Regions from separate parts of the Pseudoalteromonas sp. SWYJZ19 genome, predicted to be linked through region 2. Evidence: predicted binding sites of a transcription regulator. Region 2 holds the regulator's gene; the other holds the start of a gene.
What was found. The regulator FliA, encoded in region 2, starts transcription of late flagellar genes. The targets are predictions, from matches to a motif close to CTAAAGNTNNNNNNNNNNNNGCCGATA.
Positions count from the first base shown of each region.

Region 1: pomA (flagellar motor protein PomA) is a predicted target of FliA. The motif match lies at 7,041-7,067, and genes of this name have one in related genera.

Region 1 is NZ_JADYXI010000003.1:364-10,743, forward strand. It holds gene I6F45_RS03750 (tetratricopeptide repeat protein) at 284-1,141, opposite strand; gene I6F45_RS03755 (M20 metallopeptidase family protein) at 1,253-2,563, shown strand; gene I6F45_RS03760 (DNA topoisomerase III) at 2,640-4,580, opposite strand; gene I6F45_RS03765 (hypothetical protein) at 4,651-5,139, opposite strand; gene I6F45_RS03770 (flagellar motor protein MotB) at 5,291-6,211, opposite strand; gene pomA (flagellar motor protein PomA) at 6,214-6,981, opposite strand; gene I6F45_RS03780 (exodeoxyribonuclease VII small subunit) at 7,302-7,544, shown strand; gene ispA ((2E,6E)-farnesyl diphosphate synthase) at 7,547-8,434, shown strand; gene dxs (1-deoxy-D-xylulose-5-phosphate synthase) at 8,540-10,380, shown strand, end outside.
Region 2 is NZ_JADYXI010000008.1:20,543-30,922, forward strand. It holds gene I6F45_RS09785 (ParA family protein) at 1-356, opposite strand, end outside; gene I6F45_RS09790 (flagellar motor protein MotB) at 369-1,328, opposite strand; gene I6F45_RS09795 (flagellar motor protein) at 1,330-2,094, opposite strand; gene I6F45_RS09800 (protein-glutamate methylesterase/protein-glutamine glutaminase) at 2,087-3,253, opposite strand; gene I6F45_RS09805 (chemotaxis protein CheA) at 3,312-5,519, opposite strand; gene I6F45_RS09810 (protein phosphatase CheZ) at 5,535-6,308, opposite strand; gene cheY (chemotaxis response regulator CheY) at 6,326-6,709, opposite strand; gene I6F45_RS09820 (RNA polymerase sigma factor FliA) at 6,750-7,460, opposite strand; gene I6F45_RS09825 (MinD/ParA family ATP-binding protein) at 7,487-8,347, opposite strand; gene flhF (flagellar biosynthesis protein FlhF) at 8,340-9,821, opposite strand; gene flhA (flagellar biosynthesis protein FlhA) at 9,843-10,380, opposite strand, start outside.

The DNA of each region.
Region 1 (10,380 bases), on a different contig from region 2:
TGCAGCAGCCTGTTTAGTATTCAGGCAAGGCAGAGCCTATGTAGTGTGGTTACTCCCCATAAATAAGCGATAACGTAGCATTAATGCCAAACAGGCGCTGCCCAAAGGGTTCTTCCTAGGGGCTATTTACTCTTTGTTACTCGGTTTTTACTTATTCTTACATGGATGTAAGCCAGTAGGGTAACGCAGGAGCAATTACCGAGCCCACTAGGTTACAAATCTCGCGCCGCGATTAAACACCCCCTAGTTTGAACAAATTTTAATCCGCAAAGAGCAACAGACCCTAGTATAAAATACTATATAACTTGCGACGATACTTTGCTGCGAGCGCATCACCATCGGGTAAAGAGGCAATAATGGCTAAAAAGCTTGGTTTCGCTTCATTGAAATTCAGATCTTTTTGCAGCACTGTAAATAGTATATCCAATGCTTCTTCTTTTCTGCCTGCTTCATTGAGTAAAATACTGAGCTCTTCTTTTAATTCTAGGTCATTTGGGTACTTTTCTACTTGTTGTTGCTTTTCTTTAATCTCTGGTGAGTCTTTTGCTTCAAGCGCAGCTTCGCATTTTGCTTTTATATTATTAAAGTAAGCATCTTGCTCTTGTACGTCTATTGTATTTATAAGCGCTTGGGCTTCATCTACCTTGTGAATTTGAATACATATGTCTGCAAGCACTAATTTGATGCGTGCATTACCGCTGTCTATTTCATAAGCTTGCTTTGCATAATTAAATGCAGCATTTAAATCTGACTTTAATAACGCTTGTTTTGCTTGCTCTAACAGTAAGTCTTGTTGCGCAGGTAAATGCTTTGCTAGGGCTTCGCGTATTTGTGCCTCACTTTGAACACCTGCAAGTAAATCTACTGGTGCAGAGTCTTTTAATAATACAAGCGTAGGCAGAGTTTGAAGACCAACTTGTTGCGCAAGTTGAGAAGCGAGTGCTTGCTCTGCATCGCAATCTAGGTTTGCTACTACTATATAGCTTGCATATTCAGCCGCTACTTTATCTAAAATTGCAGCCTGTCCGATGCAGTCAGGACTTTGAGGAGAGAAAAAGTTAAGCAACACCAATTTTTGCTGTGATGTTTCACCGAGTACTTGTTGAAGGTTTTGTGCATTAATACTAACTATGTTGCTCATTGAATTGATTGCCATATTCATCTATTTAGGTTTTTATATGGTGGTGAACATAATAATTACAAGTCATATACCTAAATCATCCGGTATACATATTCAACAATGAGGGAAAACATGAAATTAACTTATCTAAGTGCAATACTTTTATTAGCAAGCCCATTAGTACAAGCAAATGGACTCGATTTGAATTTAAGCAAAGCCATGCCAGCTATAGAAAAGTTTTACCTCGATTTACACCAATCGCCAGAGCTTTCTTATCACGAACAAGAAACGGGTAATAAAATAGCGGATAAATTAACTCAGCTGGGTTTTAAAGTAACAAGTAATGTAGGTGGCTTTGGTGTTGTCGGCATTTACAAAAACGGAAACGGTCCAACCGTGATGATCCGTACTGACACCGATGGCTTACCTATTATAGAGCAGACAGGAAAGTCCTATGCCTCAAAAGTTAAAGTAATTGACGAGCATGGTGCTAAAGTAGGTGTAATGCACGGTTGTGGCCACGATATTCACATGAGCTCTTTTATTGGTACTGCTGAGCAATTAATAGTACACAAAGATCAATGGAAAGGCACTTTGATGATGGTTGCACAGCCTGCCGAAGAAGTTGGTGGGGGTGCTAAAGCCATGTTAGGCGAAGGACTATTTAGTAAATATGAAAAACCTGATCATATAATTGCGTTACATGTAAGTGCTAGCGTCCCCGCTGGTAAGATATCAATGAAAAATGAATACACTATGGCAAGTGTAGATTCTGTCGATATTACAATAAAAGGTAAAGGTGGTCATGGTGCTTATCCGCATACAACTATAGACCCTGTGATTATAGCTGCACACACAGTACTTGCTCTGCAAACAATCACAAGCCGAGAACTTTCACCGCTAGAGCCTTCGGTTATTACGGTTGGGTCTATTCATGGTGGCTCAAAACATAATGTGATTTCGGATGAAGTAAAACTACAACTCACTCTCAGAAGCTATAACCCAAATGTTAGAAGTGCTCAAATAGCAGCAATAAAACGAATCACGGCAGGTATTGCACAAAGTGCTGGCCTAAATGAATCAAACTACCCTGTAGTATATGTACATGAAGATGAATCTATTCCATCTACTTATAATAACCCTGCACAAACAGACATTGTTAGAAACTCTATTGCCAGCGCAATTGGTGATACTAATGTGCTTGAAACACAAGCTGTAATGGCGGGTGAAGACTTTGGCCTATACGGACGCACCGATGAAAATATCCCGATTACCTTATTTTGGCTAGGAGGTGTAAACCAAGCACAATATGCAGATTCGATAAAAACAGGTGAAGTACTCCCTTCCCTACACTCTAGTAAATTTGCACCAGATTATAAAGTTGCTATCCCTACCGGAATAAAAGCAATGAGTAACGCTGCTGTTGCTTTATTTAATAAGTAACCTGAATTCTGGATAATAAATCTATCTCAAGTAGAGTTCAGGTTAAGTAATATCGTTTAATAAAATGGCTCTGTAGCTAACTAGCAACAGAGCTTTTTTTATAACTCGACTTTTTAAAGGTCGCTTTTCCACCTCGTTTAGCAAAGCGTTTTTTAGGTGAGCTTTTTGGTAACCTTGCAAATGCATTGCTATCGCAGTTTGCTGCTAATTGTACAAACCCATTTAGCTCAGCAAGTAAAGGCTGTAAAAATTGCTGATAACTCATTACTTGCTGCGCGATATCACCTAAGCTCGATTCCCACTTTGCGGTTAAATCAGGACTCGCTAAACCTTGTGGTAATACGCTAATAAGGGCAAGTCCCGTTTCGGTCGCTCTAATTGACTTACCTTCACGTTTTAAAAAGCGCCGCTTGAATAGCAACTCGATTATTCCCGCACGTGTTGCCTCAGTCCCTAAACCATCAGTGTCTTTTAATACTTTTTTAATTTGTGGATCTTTAACATAACGGCTAATGCCCGTCATCGCAGCCAATAATGTAGCGTCGGTAAAATAAGCAGGAGGTGATGTATGCTTTTCGACCACTTCGCCTTGCTCACAAAAAAGAGGCATACCTTTAGTTAAAGGAGGTAACGTAGCTTCATCTTTTAATTCAGACTTACCCATTAATACCTTAAAGCCCAGGCTTACATCTTGTTTTGCATTTGCTTTAAATAATCCGCCAGCGATTGTTATCTCTACTTTAGTTTCGTTATATATATAGTCGGGATAAAACTGAATTAGGTAATGGCGGCTTATTAATTGATATACCTTCGCTTCGTCACCGTTCAAACTCGCTGACTTTAACTGCTTAGCCGTAGGCACAATGGCATGATGCGCAGCCACTTTTGAATCGTTAAAACATTTACTACGCTTTTTTACATCAGCCCCGTTTACTAATTCACTGCTTTGCCCACCATTAGCACTTATAGCTTTAAAAATAGCTGATGCATCTTGATGGTGATCTTTAGGTAAATAACGATTATCCGAGCGTGGGTAAGTAATTAATTTATGACGTTCGTAAAGTATTTGGCAAATATCCAACACTTTTTGAGCTGGCATACCAAATGCTTTAGCCGCATCTATTTGCAGTGCAGATAGGTTATACGGTAATGGAGCACTTTGTTTTTTTTGTTTTTGGTCAAGTGAAGTAAGCTCAGCACTTTGCTTTGTAATGCGTGAAGCAACATTTTGTGCGAGTGCTTTGTTAAGTATTCGCCCTTCTTCATCTTGATGTGGCTCACATGCTTTACTAGGAACCCACTTAGCTATGAATGGCTGGTTATCTGGAGTAAGTAAATGCGCCAGTACATCGTAAAAAGGCTTAGATACAAAGTGTGCTATTTCGTTATCTCTATTAACAACAAGACCTAAAATAGGGGTTTGTACTCGCCCTACCGAAAGCACATTACCAAACCCTGCTTTTTGCCCAGCTAGTGTGTATGCACGTGTTAAATTCATACCAAATAGCCAATCAGCACGAGAGCGCGCTAAAGCAGATACACTTAACGGAATAAAATCTCGATTAGAACGCATAGTACCCAGTGATTTTTTTACCGCCGATAAGTTTAAATCACTAATGAGTAAACGTTGCGTACTCTGCTTTTTAGCCTGACTTATTTTAGCTTCTTCAATTACTTGATCGACTAGTAGCTGGCCTTCACGGTCTGGATCGCCAGCGTGAATAAGTTGCGAGGCTTGTTTAATTAATTTTTTTAAAACAGTGAGCTGTTTGCGAGTTTTGGTTTTGGCTTTTAACTTCCACTGTTCAGGTATTATAGGTAAGTGTTCAAACTGCCACTTTTTAAAGCGCTCATCGTAATCATCGGGTTCTGCTTGTTCTAGCAAATGTCCAATACACCACGATACACAATCGCCATTAGCGACTTCTATATAACCATCATATTTTTTATGTGGTTTTGGTAACGCATCAGCAATAGCGCGTCCAAGTGAAGGTTTTTCTGCAATGTAGAGTTTCATAGCCTGCTCATCACTGTTTATATAAACAGTAGTCTAGCACAGCTATTTTAAAGGAGGGAACTTTTTGTAACTATTGGCTAACTGGGCTTTTTTTGTCTTTTGTTAAAATATAAATAAGCGGAAGATAACAAACAACAACGGTGCCTATATTAATAAATGGCAATAAGGTTTTATAAATGTATGTACTATAAGAAAGATCCCATAAATGGCGGTCGACTAATCTAAATAGCTGTAAAATTGGTGCCATAATAACAACCAATTGACCTAATACGCATTGCCATAAATAAACCTTATCTTTTAACCCCAGATATGCGATGAGTGCCATCCAAGCAATATCATTAAAAGCCCAAACAAGGTATCGATAAACATAAATCCCATTATCAAACTCTTTCAAGTAAGGATGAATAATGGTTCCATATAAAAAAAAAGCGGCTGTAATTAAAGCGAAACGCAGGGCCAAATAATCTTTTCTAAAATAAAAGATGAAAATAGCAGGGCTTAAAATAAACACCCAACTAGTATCTAATATCAATATAGTCTTTAAAAACCATTCAGGCATTAGAGTTAATCAAGTTTTTTTTCATCATCGTCATTACCACCGCCATTTCCTGGCATATGACTAAACTTATCGACCTTTTTCATGAACTATTCCGTTACATTTGTTAAAGAAAGCATACTTTATGATAAATAAGTGTGTTTGCCAATAAAAGTTATCTTACATCTATAGGAGCTGACTCTTTTGCTTTACCTTGTAATATAGATATTTCTACTCGGCGATTCCTGCGGCGATCTTCATCGGTGTCATTCGGTACAAGTGGTCGTGTTTCAGCTCGACCAACCACCATCATTCGGGTTTTATCAAATCCTTGGACTTTTTGCAGTTCACTTGCAACGGCTACAGCACGCTTTGATGATAGGTCCCAATTATTAATATATAACTCATTCGATACCTGAAAATCATCTGTATGGCCAGATACTGTTATTTCACCGGGTACATCTTTTAACAGCACACCGATATCTTGAATTATAGGTTTAAACTTAGGTTGTAAAAATGCACTACCTGAAGGAAATGAACCATTCTCTCTAATGCGAATAATTATTTGCTGCCCTAAAGACTCAAGCTCAATTGCGCCATCGATTATTTGCTTTTCAAGCTGCTGCGCTATCTTTTTAACAAGCTCGTTAGTTTGCTCCTGATCGGCTGCTGAAGTTGCTTGCTCAGAAGATTCTTCTTGTGAGGTACTACGAGATTCGCCACCGCGTTTATCCCCGCGCTGTTCTTGCCTGCCGCCTGCTGAGCTTTCATCGCCAGCCTGAAACTCTAACATTTGTTGAGTCATTTCGACTGTTTGCTGCTGAATGGTTTCTATTGGGGTTGGCTCTGGTTTGCCTGGGGTAAACTCCATGGCAATAACAGAGGTCCCTTTAGGGATGTCTTTTACTTCAATTTTATTCTGCACACCAAAAGCAAACTTCATAGAGCCCGCAATTTGTTTAAACTTAAGTACATCCATTTCTGAAAACGCGAGCAAGAGTACAAAAAAGCACATTAACAGTGACATTAAATCGGCAAACGTTCCCATCCATGCAGGTAGACCTGGTGGTGGACATTTGCACTCTTGATCAGACATAGTTACTCCTCGGTATCTACTTTACGTTTAGATTCAGCTAAGTAATTTTTCAAAATACCTTCGATTACTTTTGGATTTTGACCATCTTGTATACCTAAAATAGCATCCAAAATTAAACGCTGATTCATCGCTTCCTCGTCTTTACGCAGTTCAAGTTTTACCTGAATAGGAATTGCCACAACATTGGCTAAAAACGCGCCATATAAAGTTGTTAATAGTGCTACTGCCATTGCCGGACCAATTGCCTTTGGGTCATCCATGTTAGACAACATTGCAACCAAACCAATTAGAGTACCAATCATGCCCATTGCAGGCCCTATATCAGCTAACGACTTAAATAAACCCGCGCCCAATTCATGGCGAGTCGTAGTTAGAGAAATATCTTTTTGAAGTGTAGCGCGAACTACATCTGCATCATGGCCATCAACGAGCATATCGACGCCTTTGCGCATAAAGGGGTTTGGAATTTCAGCTTCTTCGAGTGCTAAAAAACCGCCTTTACGAGCTGAATCCGCAAGTTCTACTGCTTTTTCGATAAGTATTTCTGGCGTTTCGATTTTAAACATAAACGCTTTGGCAACAACTTTACCTATCCCCAAAAATTGCGACATGGTGAAGTTTGATAAAACAATAAAGAGTGAACCACCAAATACAATAACCACAGACGGGGTATTGTAAAACATAGCCATTTCACCGCTACTACTCATAAACATAGACATGACAATTAAGCCAATTGCGCCTAGGATCCCAATTATGGTTGCTAAATCCACATTTCCTCCAGAAGTTTCATGCTTAATGGCCTTATCATAAATTTTTATTATTAACTGCTTATCGGCAACATATTGAATTGCTTAAGCCATTTTTATAAATAAACATAAAAAGCAGCCTTTAGCACTATCTTAGATCAAGTTATAAGGGCTACCTAACTATCAATTGATTTATTAAACCAACAGACGCTATTAAGGCTTTATTAATGCACTTGAAATATAATTTAACGTTATAAAGGTAAAAAACCAATATCATCCTTTGACCTAGTTTAGCATTCCCCCTAAAATTGACCCCTAAATTTATTATGTAAGCTGAAATAAAGATGGCGACTAAAAAACCTGAAAACTTAAGTTTCGAACAAGCACTAGAAGAATTATCTACAATCGTTAGTGACATGGAACAAGGTGACTTATCGCTTGAGCAATCGTTAAAGCAATTTGAGCGTGGAATTGCATTAGCAAGTGCTTCATCAGGGAAATTACAGCAAGCAGAACAAAAAGTATCAGTTTTGATGGGGAATGGCGAAAAGTCAGTACTTACAAATTTTGATAATGATATGGAATAGCTGTGAGCATAAAAAATCATATTGAACGTGCTCAAAAAGATGTAGTAGCGACCTTACAGCAGCATTTTAATCAGCCTCTCGATACAGAAGAAACGGTAAAGAACGCCACCCAGTATGGATTATTTAATGGCGGTAAAAGATTACGTCCATTTTTAGTTTATGCCACAGGTAAAATGCTCGGCGCAAACCATCAAGACTTAAACGTACTTGCTGCTGCAATTGAGTGTATTCATAGCTATTCGTTAGTCCATGATGACTTACCAGCAATGGATGATGACGACTTACGCCGCGGACGCCCTACTTGTCATATAGAGTTTGGCGAGGCAAATGCAATTTTAGCCGGTGATGCTCTTCAAACTCTTGCTTTTGAGCTTATTGCGAATCACAAATTTGAATGCTCATCACAAACACAAGTAAAAATGATTGCTACACTTGCCCACGCATCAGGCCTTCAGGGTATGGTTGGCGGACAAGGCCTTGATATAGCAGCAACTGATAAAGTAATTACCGTACAAGAGCTTGAGCGAATACATAAGCTAAAAACCGGGGCTCTAATTAATTGCGCAATTACACTTGGTGCACTGTGCAGTGAAAAGGCTGATCAACAAACCTTAGAAAATTTAAGTGTTTTTGGGTATGCTATAGGGCTAGCATTTCAAGTACACGACGACATTTTAGATGTTGAAGGCGATACAGTTATTTTAGGAAAGCCACAAGGCTCCGATATTGCCGCGAATAAAGCGACATATCCGGCGTTATTAGGTATGCTAGGCGCTAAAGAAAAGGCGCAAAATTTAATACAACAAGCCCATGAAGCGTTAGCAAATATAGATGCTGACACAACACTTCTTGCGTCGCTAGCAAATTACCTAATTGAGCGTGACCACTAATTTTTGCTCATACGTATTGCAATTAGCACTGACATTATTACTCAACATTAATTATTCGTAAAAGCTTTGGATTAATTAATGTTAGCGAAGGATATATATAAAACCATGACACTTGATAGTAGCAAGTATCCATTACTTAATTTGGTTGACGAGCCAGCCCAATTGCGTGACTTAGCGCAAGACAAACTCCCTGCATTTAGCAATGAGCTGCGCGATTATTTACTCAACTCAGTATCGCAAAGTAGCGGTCATCTAGCGTCTGGTTTAGGGACGGTTGAACTAACCGTTGCGCTGCATTATGTTTATAACACTCCAGACGATCGCCTAGTTTGGGACGTGGGTCATCAAGCTTATCCGCATAAAATCCTTACTGGTCGTCGCGAGCAAATGCACACTATTCGTCAAAAAGACGGTTTACACCCTTTTCCTTTTCGCGATGAAAGTCAATACGATACGTTTAGCGTAGGCCATTCAAGCACGTCTATTTCAGCTGCTTTAGGCATGTCTATTGCCGCACAAAAAGAAGGCAAAGGTCGAAAGTCTGTTGCCATTATTGGCGACGGGGCTATAACCGCAGGCATGGCATTTGAAGCGATGAATCATTTAGGTGATGTAAAATCAGACATGCTTATTATTTTAAATGATAACGAAATGTCGATTTCTGAAAATGTTGGCGCATTAACAAATCACTTTGCCCGTATTTTATCGGGTAGCTTTTATACTAACATTCGTGAAGGTAGTAAAAAGTTACTCTCAGGTGTACCTCCTGTAAAGCAACTTGCCAGTAAAATGGAAGAGCACATTAAAGGCATGATGATCCCGGGTACCTTCTTTGAAGAATTAGGCCTAAATTATATTGGTCCAATTGATGGTCACGATGTAAACATGCTTGTTGATACGCTACGTAATATGCGTAATTTAAAAGGCCCACAGCTTCTACATATAAAAACACAAAAAGGTAAGGGCTATAAACCAGCTGAAGCCGATCCTATTGGCTACCATGGTGTACCAAAATTCGATCCGAGCACAACTAGTCTGCCTAAATCTAAACCTAGTGCTGCTACTTTCTCAAAAGTATTCGGTGATTGGTTATGCGATATGGCCGAGCAAGATAGCAAGTTAATGGCTATCACGCCTGCAATGCGTGAAGGTTCAGGCATGGTCCGTTTTTCTAAAGAACATCCAGATCAATACTTTGATGTGGCTATTGCAGAGCAGCATGCTGTTACTTTAGCTGCTGGTTTCGCCTGTGAAGGTTTAAAACCTGTTGTTGCTATTTACTCAAGCTTTTTACAACGTGCGTACGACCAATTAATACATGATGTTGCACTGCAAAACTTACCTGTATTATTTGCCATTGACCGCGCCGGTATTGTTGGAGCCGATGGTGAAACTCATCAAGGCGCATACGATTTAAGTTTTATGCGCTGTATTCCAAATATGGTGATTATGGCGCCAAGCGATACCAACGAGTGCCGTCAAATGCTATACACTGGTTATAAAGCAAATTGCCCAGTTGCCGTTCGTTACCCTCGCGGTAGTGCGGGTACTGCAGAAATTCAAAGCAATATGCAACTGCTTGAAATTGGTAAAGCAGATACTGTCAAAAAAGGCAGTAAAATTGCCATTTTATCATTTGGTACATTACTTGAGAATGCACAGCTTGCAGCAAGTGAGTTAGATGCAACGCTTGTTAATATGCGCTTTATTAAACCTCTTGATACCGCGCTTTTAAATGAGCTTGTAGCTAGCCACGATGTAATTGTTACGCTTGAAGATAATGCAATCGCTGGCGGTGCCGGCTCTGCAGTTAACGAATACTTAGCAACGCAAAAAGCTGATATTAATATCCTTAACTTAGGTATTCCTGATGAGTTTATTAAACACGGCACCCAAGATGAAATGCACGATGAAATGGGGTTAGGCGAGCAAGGAATATTAACCGC
Region 2 (10,380 bases):
ATTTTTGCAAGCGCTTTTTTTAGTATTAATCCCATACCTGTTTTATTACCCATGCTTCTATCAAGCGTGGCTATCGCCATTGTTGCGGGTAAAATATCTAGGTTTTCAAGTGTTGATGGGCATAAAGCTTGAAGTATCTCTTCACTTTGCATGCTCGTGCCACGCGCAAAAATATCATATACGCTGACTTCCAAATCTTCTGAGTCAATGCCAAAGTAATAAGTGAGTGATGCATGAGGGTCTGTATCAATAAGCAACACACGCTTACCCTGCAAAGCTAAAATACCAGCAAGGCTCACTGCTGTTGTTGTTTTACCAACACCACCTTTTTGATTTGCGACAGTCCAAATCTTCACATTACATCCTAATTACTGTTCATTGCGCGTTGTTATGCGAATACCACCATGAGGCAAACGAATTATTTTTATTGTATCGTCATCTGAAGGGAGCTCAATTTCAGGCTCTGCCACTACTGGCTTGACGGCCTGTTCATCACCTTTAATGTCTTGTATTGGCGGTAAACCATACTTAGAAAGTGCAATAACAACTTTACGATTTTCTGCTCGCCCTTGTTCTGTATCGTTACTTACAAAAGGTGAATATTGACCATAACCTTCTATCGCCATTCTGGCAGAATTAATACCTAATGCTTCCAACTCTACTAAAATAGATGTTGCTCTAGCAACCGAGAGTTCCCAATTTGAGCGAAATATTTCATTGCGAATACTTTCATCATCAGTATAGCCACGCACCCTAATATAGTTATCTACTGGAGCAATAATATCTTTAACAATTTTGACGACTTGCTTTGCCCTAGAGTGTGCAACTGAGCTACCACTTGAAAATAACATACCTGAGCTTAGCTCTATAATCAGCCAATCTTGATTAAGCTCTAAACTGGCTTCTCCATCACGAATTTCATCAATGAGCGCTGACTGCAGTTTAGTAAGTAAGCTATCAAGTGGTTTACCTAAATATTTCTGTTGTATGTTACTTGTATCACTTTGACCATCGAGTAACTCTGGACCTTGTTCTTCTTTTAAAATACTTTCACCATAAAGAACTTCTTGTTCAGGTGTCACTCTATCAGTCAATATTCCATTACCATTGACGCCCTCACCTTGCTGGGAGTGCTGGCGGGCAGATTTATCAAAAACGTGTTCAAGGGAGTCTGACAATATTTGAAATTGTTCTTCTTTGTTGATCGCTATCGCATACAGCACCACAAAAAAAGCAAACATAATGGTCATGTAATCGGCATACGATACAAGCCAACGCTCTGTATGTTGATTTTTTGGAGCAGAGTGACGAAGTCGTCGGCGTAGCATGTTATTCGTCCACTAAATTAGGACGCTCTACACGGTAGGCTTCAAGCTTTAATTCTATATTTACTGGGCTTTCGCCAACGCTTATTGCAATCACACCTTCGGCAAGCATTTCATGGTAAAGCATTTTTTGCTCTACACGCTGTTTTAACTTATTTGCCATAGGTAAAAACAATAAATTAGCTAAACCAACACCATAAATAGTCGCGATAAATGCCGTTGCAACGCCTGCACCAAGCATTTGTGGATCGGTAATAAACGACATTGCCTGTATTAAACCAAGCACAGCACCTAAAATACCAATGGTAGGACTGTAGCCCCCCATCGCTTCATAAACACGTGCGGCTTCAAGCAAGCGATCGCGTTCTAGCAGTAAATCAATTTCAAGCGTGTCACGTAGTTTTTGCTCTGAGCAGCCATCTACAAGCAAGCTTAAACCTTTTGCTGCATATGCATCTGGGTGAGCTAGCGCTTCGTTTTCAAGCGCTAAGTAACCTTCTTGACGTGCCTTATGAGACCATCGCTTAACTTGATCTATTGCATCTTCAATATCATATTGTGGCGCAACAAAAACCCAAGAGCTCATATTTAGCATTTTTTTAAAGGTACTTGCTGATGTTTGCAACATAACAGCACCAAGCGTGCCGCCTAATACAATAATAAGGGCAGGACCATTAAATAAAGCAGAAACAACGCCACCTTCTAAAGAGTAACCTAAACCTATTGCGCCCAGTGCTACAAATAGTCCAAATATTGAGAGTTTATCCACAACCTACCTCTCTCTTGATACGTGCTGCAACATCGTTTAATGCTAAGCTTTCACTCGAAAGCCCCGCATTAGCAATGGCTTGAGGCATTCCATAAACAACACAGCTTTTCTCATCCTGTGCCCAAATGGTTGCACCCGTTTGCTTTAACATTCTTGCACCGTCACGTCCATCAGCGCCCATGCCTGTTAAAACGATAGCAAGCACATCGCCTTGATACGTTTTTGCTGCACTGGCAAAAGTTACATCTACACTCGGTTTATAACTTATTCTCTCGCTATGATCTTCAAATACGCGCAGTGTTCTATTTGCACCACGCCCTTCTACCATCATCTGCTGTCCGCCAGGCGCTAGATAAGCCGTTCCTGGTTGTAAGCGGTCACCTTGTTGCGCTTCTTTCACTTTTATTTGGCACAGGCCATTTAAACGTGCCGCAAATGCAGGTGTAAAAGCTGCAGGCATATGCTGAATAAGTAAAATAGGGTGAGGGAAATTAGCTGGCAATTGAGTCAGTATAGTTTGTAGTGCAACAGGGCCACCTGTAGAAGTGCCAATAGCCACAAGCTGGTATTGCTTTCCACTTGCTCGCATTGAGGCAATATTTGAACCTGACGATGTTGTAGGGGCTGCTCTTTGAAAGCTTCTATCGGGTTGTTTTATCGAAGGTGTTAGTGTGTTTGTTCTTTGCGAAAGTGAGCTTGTTATCGGTTTAGTTGATATTACTGGCTTAGGTGGTGTTGCAGCTTTAAACGTTCGCGGTAAACGTCTTCGCCCTATATCTTTCACTTTATTTTGTAAAAGCTTTATAGCGTCTTCATTATTGCGTGCAATGTCTTCAAACTTTTTCGGTAAAAAATCCATTGCTCCTGCATCTAGCGCATCAAATGTTGCAGTTGCGCCATCACGCGTGAGTGATGAAAACATTAAGATCGGGGTTGGATTACTCGCCATTATCTCTTTAACTGCGCTAATACCATCAAGCACAGGCATTTCGACATCCATAGTGATCATATCTGGACGTAGCTGAGCTGCTTTTTCAACAGCTTCTCTGCCATTCACAGCAAAGCCTATAACTTGTATGTCGCTATCTTGTTCAAGAATTTCGCTTACCCTGCGGCGAAAAAAGCTTGAATCATCAACAACTAAAACTTTAACGGCCATTTAGCTCTCTTATTAAATTTATGCGTAGGTATATATTAAATATATACCTACTTTATTATTAGCCTGCGTAATGTTTTAACATGTTTGGAACGTCTAAAATCAGTGCAATGCCACCATCCGAAGTTATTGTAGCACCTGCCATACCTGGTGTTCCTTGAAGTAACGCATCAAGCGGCTTAATCACTACTTCTTCTTGGCCAATTAATGAGTCAACAACAAAACCAATTTGCTGCGTACCAATTTGCACAATAACTACATGGCCTTTTGCTTTTCGCTGTGAACGATCTGAGCCTTTAACTAACCAGTGCTCGAGGTAGAATAACGGTATTGCTTTTTTACGCACAATAATTGTTAATTGCCCATCAACCACATTTGTTTTCGTTAAATCTAAGTTGAATATTTCACTAACACCTGCAAGTGGTAACGCAAATGTTTGTGCGCCAACAATTACCATTAAGGTCGGTAATATGGCTAAGGTAAGTGGTACTTTTATCTCTAAAATAGTACCTACACCTAACTCAGATTGAATACTTACAGAGCCGTTTAATTGGGTGATTTTAGTTTTCACCACATCCATTCCAACACCACGACCTGAAATATCAGATATCTCTTCTTTTGTAGAAAAGCCAGGTGCAAAAATTAGGTTGTATGCTTCAGTGTCAGAAAGTCGACTCGCTTGATCGTGATCGAGCACGCCTTTACTAATTGCTATTTTTTTCAGTTTCTCAGCATCCATACCAGCGCCATCATCTTTAATGGTCAACAAAATATGGTCGCCTTCCTGAGACGCTGATAAAGTAACATTACCTGTTCTAGGCTTACCGGCAGCCTCACGAACAGCTGGCATTTCAATACCGTGGTCAACTGAGTTTCGAACTAAATGCACAAGCGGATCGGCTAGTGCTTCCACTAAGTTTTTATCTAAATCGGTTTCTTCACCTACAAGTTGTAAGTCAATGTCTTTGTTTAAGCTGCGTGCTAAATCGCGTACTACGCGAGGGAAACGACCAAATACCTTTTTAATTGGTTGCATTCGCGTTTGCATAACCGCGCCTTGAATATCAGCAGTCACTACATCTAAGTTAGAGATTGCTTTACCCATTGCTTCACTGTCTGAATTGGTCGCTAAACTAACCAAACGATTTCGCACAAGTACTAACTCACCAACCATATTCATAATTTGGTCAAGTCGTTTTGTATCTACGCGAACTGTCGTCTCTGCTGCTGGTGGCGCTGATTTTTTAGGCGTTGCTGGCGCTGCTTTAGTAACCGGTTTTTCTACCGGTTTAGAAGCGGGTGCTTTTACAGGTTCTGGTTTTTTTACAGGCACACTCGCTTTTGCAGCTGGTTTAGCTGGGATATTGGGCTGTTTCACAGCTGGAGTGCTTTCTATTGATTTAGGTGCAGTGCCTTTACCATGAAGTTCATCAAGAAGCGCTTCAAATTCATCATCACTAATTTCATCATCTGATGAATTAGCAGTATTTGACGCTGGTTTAGCTGGTTCTACAGGTGCTCTAACTACACTACTTTGCTCAGGTGCTTTACTCGCAACCTCACCAAAACTGCCAACTCCATGTAACTCGTCTAATAAGCTGTCAAATTCATCATCAGTAATATCACCATTAAAATCACTACTACTTGCTACTGGCTTTTCAACTGCAGGACCTTGTCCTTTACCGTGTAGTTCATCAAGTAAGTTTTCAAATTCATCTTCAGTGATTTCGTTTATTTCAGCATCACTAACCGAAGGAGTTCCGCTAAACATTTCATCAAATGCAAATGGATCTTCCTCATCAGCTATTGGCGTATCAACTACTTCATCAAGAGGTTGTTCAACGTCAGTTTCTGAAGCGACTCCGTTAAGCTCGGCTTCTGTTGGAGGTAGGCCCAAAATGTGGAGGGTTTGAAGTAACTCAGGATCTGCTGGTTCTGGCTTATCCCTATTTTGGATAGTCGCGAACATTTCATTAATGGTGTCGAGCGCTTGTAAAATAACATCCATTAACTCTGAATTGACCGTTCGCACGCCTTGACGTAGTAAATCAAATACGTTTTCAGCGCCGTGGCAAGCATCAACAAGTTCTGTCATAGCTAAAAAGCCTGCACCACCTTTTACAGTGTGAAAGCCTCTAAATATGGCATTTAGTAACTCGGTATCTTCTGGATTATTTTCCAGTTCAACTAACTGTTCAGATAAAAGCTCTAGGATTTCTCCTGCCTCTACAAGAAAGTCTTGTAAAATATCTTCATCGACTTCAAACATGCAGTTACTCTCCTCTTAGAAGCCCAAACTTGATAAAAGATCATCGACTTCATCTTGATCAGATACAACATCATTACGCGATTCTTTATCAATAATAGGGCCTTCAGGACCTGCTAAAGTTTGTGTGGCAACTGGTTCTTTTATTTTTTGTTGTTCTACTTTATTCGCTGTGTTGTCACTGTCATCTTGTTCAGCAAACGCTGTTAAAAGATGAAGTAAGCTTTCTTCTACTTCTCTAACAAGTTCTATAACACGGCGAATAACTTGACCTGTTAAGTCTTGATAGTCTTGAGCCATTAGTACATTTGTCATTAAGCTTTGAAGCTCATCCGTTTTATGATGAGAGTTATTCATAAACTTATCGATACTATGGCAAAGTTGTTTAAACTCACCAAGCTCAATCTCCCGGCTCATTAAACGATCCCATGTCGGTTTGATATGAGATATTTCATCTGCAAGTTGCTGAGCTATAGGTAAACTAGCCTCAACAGCATCCATTGTTTTATTAGCCGCATTTTCTGTCATTTCTATAACATAATTAAGCCGCTTTTTAGCATCTGGAATCGCATCTGTCGTTATGTTAGTTAAGCGAGTATCAAGCTCAAAGCTTTTAAGTGCTTCGTGCAGTTGACGAGTCAACTTCCCAACTTCAGCAAATAATTTAGACTGCTCTTGCGAAGCTGTCTCTAAAATCAACTGATTAGCTTTATCTTGCTCATCGTTTTCTAAATAAATGACGAGTTGACGAGCTTGTTCTAACGTTATTTGAGGCGCAGCTGGTGCTGACATAAGCCTCTCCCCCATCATTAGCCTAAGCGTTCAAATACTTTTTCTAATTTAGTTTTTAATGTTCCAGCCGTAAATGGCTTAACAATATAACCATTAACGCCAGCTTGCGCTGCAGCAATTATTTGTTCTTTTTTAGCTTCTGCCGTTACCATCAATACAGGGATATGTTTTAACTTATCATCTGCACGAATTGCTCTTAGAAGGTCAATACCTTGCATTCCCGGCATATTCCAATCTGTAACCACAAAATCAAATACTTGATTTTGTAACATAGGCAGAGCTGTAGACCCGTCATCAGCTTCTTGAACGTTAGTGAAACCTAAGTCACGTAATAGGTTTTTTATAATTCGTCTCATCGTTGAAAAATCATCAACTACAAGAATTTTCATGTTTTTATCCAAAACATCCCCCAGTGAGGTATTAACCTTAGTTTACTTACTACTAGTTTATCCAGTCATTGATTTTAGCTTTAAGCTTAATCATCGCCTGACCATGTATCTGACTTACACGCGATTCACTTACATCGAGTATATGTCCTATTTCTTTTAAATTCATTTCATCGTTATAGTATAAAGAAAGTACCATTGCATCACGCTCTGGTAATGACTTTATTGCATTTAGCAAAGACTCATTAAACCGATCATTTTTAACATTATTAAAAGGTTTGTCTAGCGCTAAATCTTGGCCTACGGGAGTAATAACATCCTCATCTACACCAAGGTCTTCTATACCTAATACTTTACTGGTATTAACATCATTTAAAATATGATGGTACTCATTGAGTGAAATTTCAAGTTTTTCAGCAACTTCTGTATCTGTTGGTTCGCGATTCAGACTGCTTTCGAGCCCAGTAATTGCTTCTGCAACTTGTCGGCTTTTACGGTGTACTGAACGAGGAGCCCAATCACCACGGCGCATTTCATCAAGCATAGCCCCGCGAATACGAATACCGGCGAAGGTTTCAAAGCTTGCGCCTTTTGTTGCATCAAAGTTTTTTGAAGCTTCTATTAAACCTATCATTCCTGATTGAATTAAATCATCAAGCTGAACGCTAGGTGGTAATCGAGCAATTAGATGACATGCCACTTTTTTAACAAGTGATGCATGTTTCTCAACAATCACATTTAAGTTTTGTGTTGATTGATATCCCATAGCTCTATTCACCAATGTTGTCATAATTAGCCGTTTACTAGTTTCTCAATGAAAAACTCTAAATGCCCAGATGGTTGATTTGGTATTGGCCATTTAACTGCTTTTGTCGCCAGCGCTTTAAACGCGAGAGCGGCTGGCGAACTTGGAAAGAGCTCAACAATCACCTTTTGGCGACGTGTTGCTTTGCGCATATTTTCGTCATAAGGAACCGTTGCTACTAGCTCCATTGAAACATCTAAAAAGCGATCGGTAACTTTAGATAGTTTTGCAAACAATTCAGTGCCTTCACGCATACTGCGGACCATATTGGCAACAATTTTGAACTTATAAACACCGTGCTCGCGGCTTAATACTTTAATAAGTGCGTAAGCATCGGTTATTGATGTTGGTTCATCGCACACTACAACCATTACATCTTGTGCTGCTCGTGAGAAGCTTAGCACCATGTCTGAAATACCAGCGGCTGTATCTACAATTAAAATATCAAATTCGGTATTCAATTCGCTAAATGCACGAATTAGCCCGGCATGCTCAGATGGCGATAATTCAACCATACTTTGCGAGCCCGATGTAGCAGGTACAATTTTAATACCAGCAGGCCCTTCAACTAAAATCTCGTCAAGCTCACATTCACCTGACAAAACGTGTGATAAATTGCGCTCTACACGTAAACCAAGCATCACATCACAGTTTGCTAAACCTAGGTCAGCATCCAGCACTAATACTCTATTACCTTGTTGCCCTAGTGCAATAGCGGTATTTAGAGAAACATTTGTTTTCCCCACCCCACCTTTACCACCGGTTACAGCGATAACTTTTACGCCGTTGTTATTGTTTTGACTCATTTTGCGCAGGCCGCTTGCTTGATCTAATACTGTGTTAATCATACATCCCTACTGTACTTGGCGCCACTGCTTGGTGCCTTGAATGTTGTGCTTTTGTTCTTTTTAAATATAACTGCTCAGCCTTTTTCACTAGTTTTTCAGCATTTGCAACACGAATATCTTCTGGCACTCGTTGACCGTTAGTAAGATACCCTATTGGAAGGCGATTTTGAATCGCAATACTAATAATCTCACCCAAACTTAATGATTCATCTAACTTAGTGAAAATACAACCACTTAACTGTACTTTTTTAAAGTGACGTACTGTTTCTTGTAATACATTAATTTGTGCCGTCGCGCTTAGTACTAAGTAGCTGCGAATATCCACACGTTGGTTACGCATTAACGTGTTTAACTGCTCAGTTAAACGTAAATCTCGCTGACTCATACCTGCTGTATCAATTAATACTAGACGTTTATTTCGTAAATGATATAAAACTTCAGCTAATTCATTAGCATCTTTAACTTGCTTTACACCACAACCAATAATACGGCCGTAAGTAGCAAGCTGTTCATAAGCACCAATTCTGTATGTATCAGTGGTTATTAAGGCCACTTTATCAGCGCCATATTTTTGTGCGCCTAAAGCTGCAAGCTTAGCAACTGTTGTTGTTTTACCAACACCTGTTGGACCCACTAACGCATATACACCACCTTGGCGAAGTATTTCATTATTGGTTGTTTGCATTTGATCTTCGACCATCGTTAACAACGCTTTCCAGCCTTGCTTACGAGATACATCATCAGGTACAAAACATGCCATTTGTTGCGCTACTTCTTTATCAATACCCATACCGACTAAGCGGTCAACCATGCAAGCGCGTGTTGGATCGCGACGCGCCATATCTTGCTGCATTAAGCCTGATACTTGATGCTCAAGTAATTGACGAATTGCGTTCATTTCTTCACGCATTGTTGTCATTTCTTCGCTTTCATTATTGGGTGTTTGTTGGCGAGCCGTTACTGGACTATCTAAATCATCAAAGTCGCTGTCTAAATCATCAAAACCTAAGCTATCCGCTTGAGTTTGTGGACGAACTGGCGCTGCATTTTCAGGAGCAAACATATTTTTAGTACGCTGTTCCATAACTGGTTCTTGATAGTTATCGGTAGTATCAATACCTGATTGTGAAAACATTGATGCAAGTTCAGGGGAGCGAGGACGCGGTGATTGGCGCTCTAACAAAGCCTGTAGGCTGTCAGCCACTTTTGCCTGCGGCTCTGGTTTGGCACGCTGAGGCTCTGGTTTTACAAAATTATGCATACTTTGCTGTGGTGCTTGAGCACGCGGCTCTGCAGTACGTTGTGGTTGCGCTGCTACTTTAGGGGCTGCTTTGTCATAATCAACTGCCGCTACAATTTCTACACCGTTAGCCAGCTTCTTATTTGACATAATAACCGCATCAACACCTAACTCATCTTTAACTTCTTTAAGTGCTGTGCGCATATCTTTAGCAAAAAAACGTTTAATTTTCATGATTCAACCCCTGTTAAAATCTTATTGTTGGCCTACAGAGCTAACAATCTTGATCTGTCTTTCGTCTGGTACCTCTTGGTAAGACATCACTCTCAATCCTGGAATGGTGTACTTAACAAAACGAGATAACACAGTGCGTAACATTCCTGACGTTAGCAATATAGAAGGTTCACCGGCCATTTCTTGATTTTGATGCGCTTGTGTCAATGACACTTGAAGTCGCTCTGCAAGTCCAGGCTCAATACCGGCACCTTCATCGCCTGCATTTTGTAATGACTGATGCAACATCTGTTCCAACTCAGGTGCCAAGGTTATGACAGGGATTTCTGATGACATACCAACCGCATCTTGAACAATTAACCTACGCAGAGAAATACGCACTGCAGCCGTTAATACATCAGGGTCTTGGCTACGCGGACCATACTCAACAAGGGTTTGAACAATTGAGCGCATATCGCGAATAGCTACACCTTCATTCAATAAATTTTGCAGTACTTTTACAATTGCAGTTAATGGCAACACATCAGGTACTAGTCCTTCTACTAAGCGAGGATGGCTT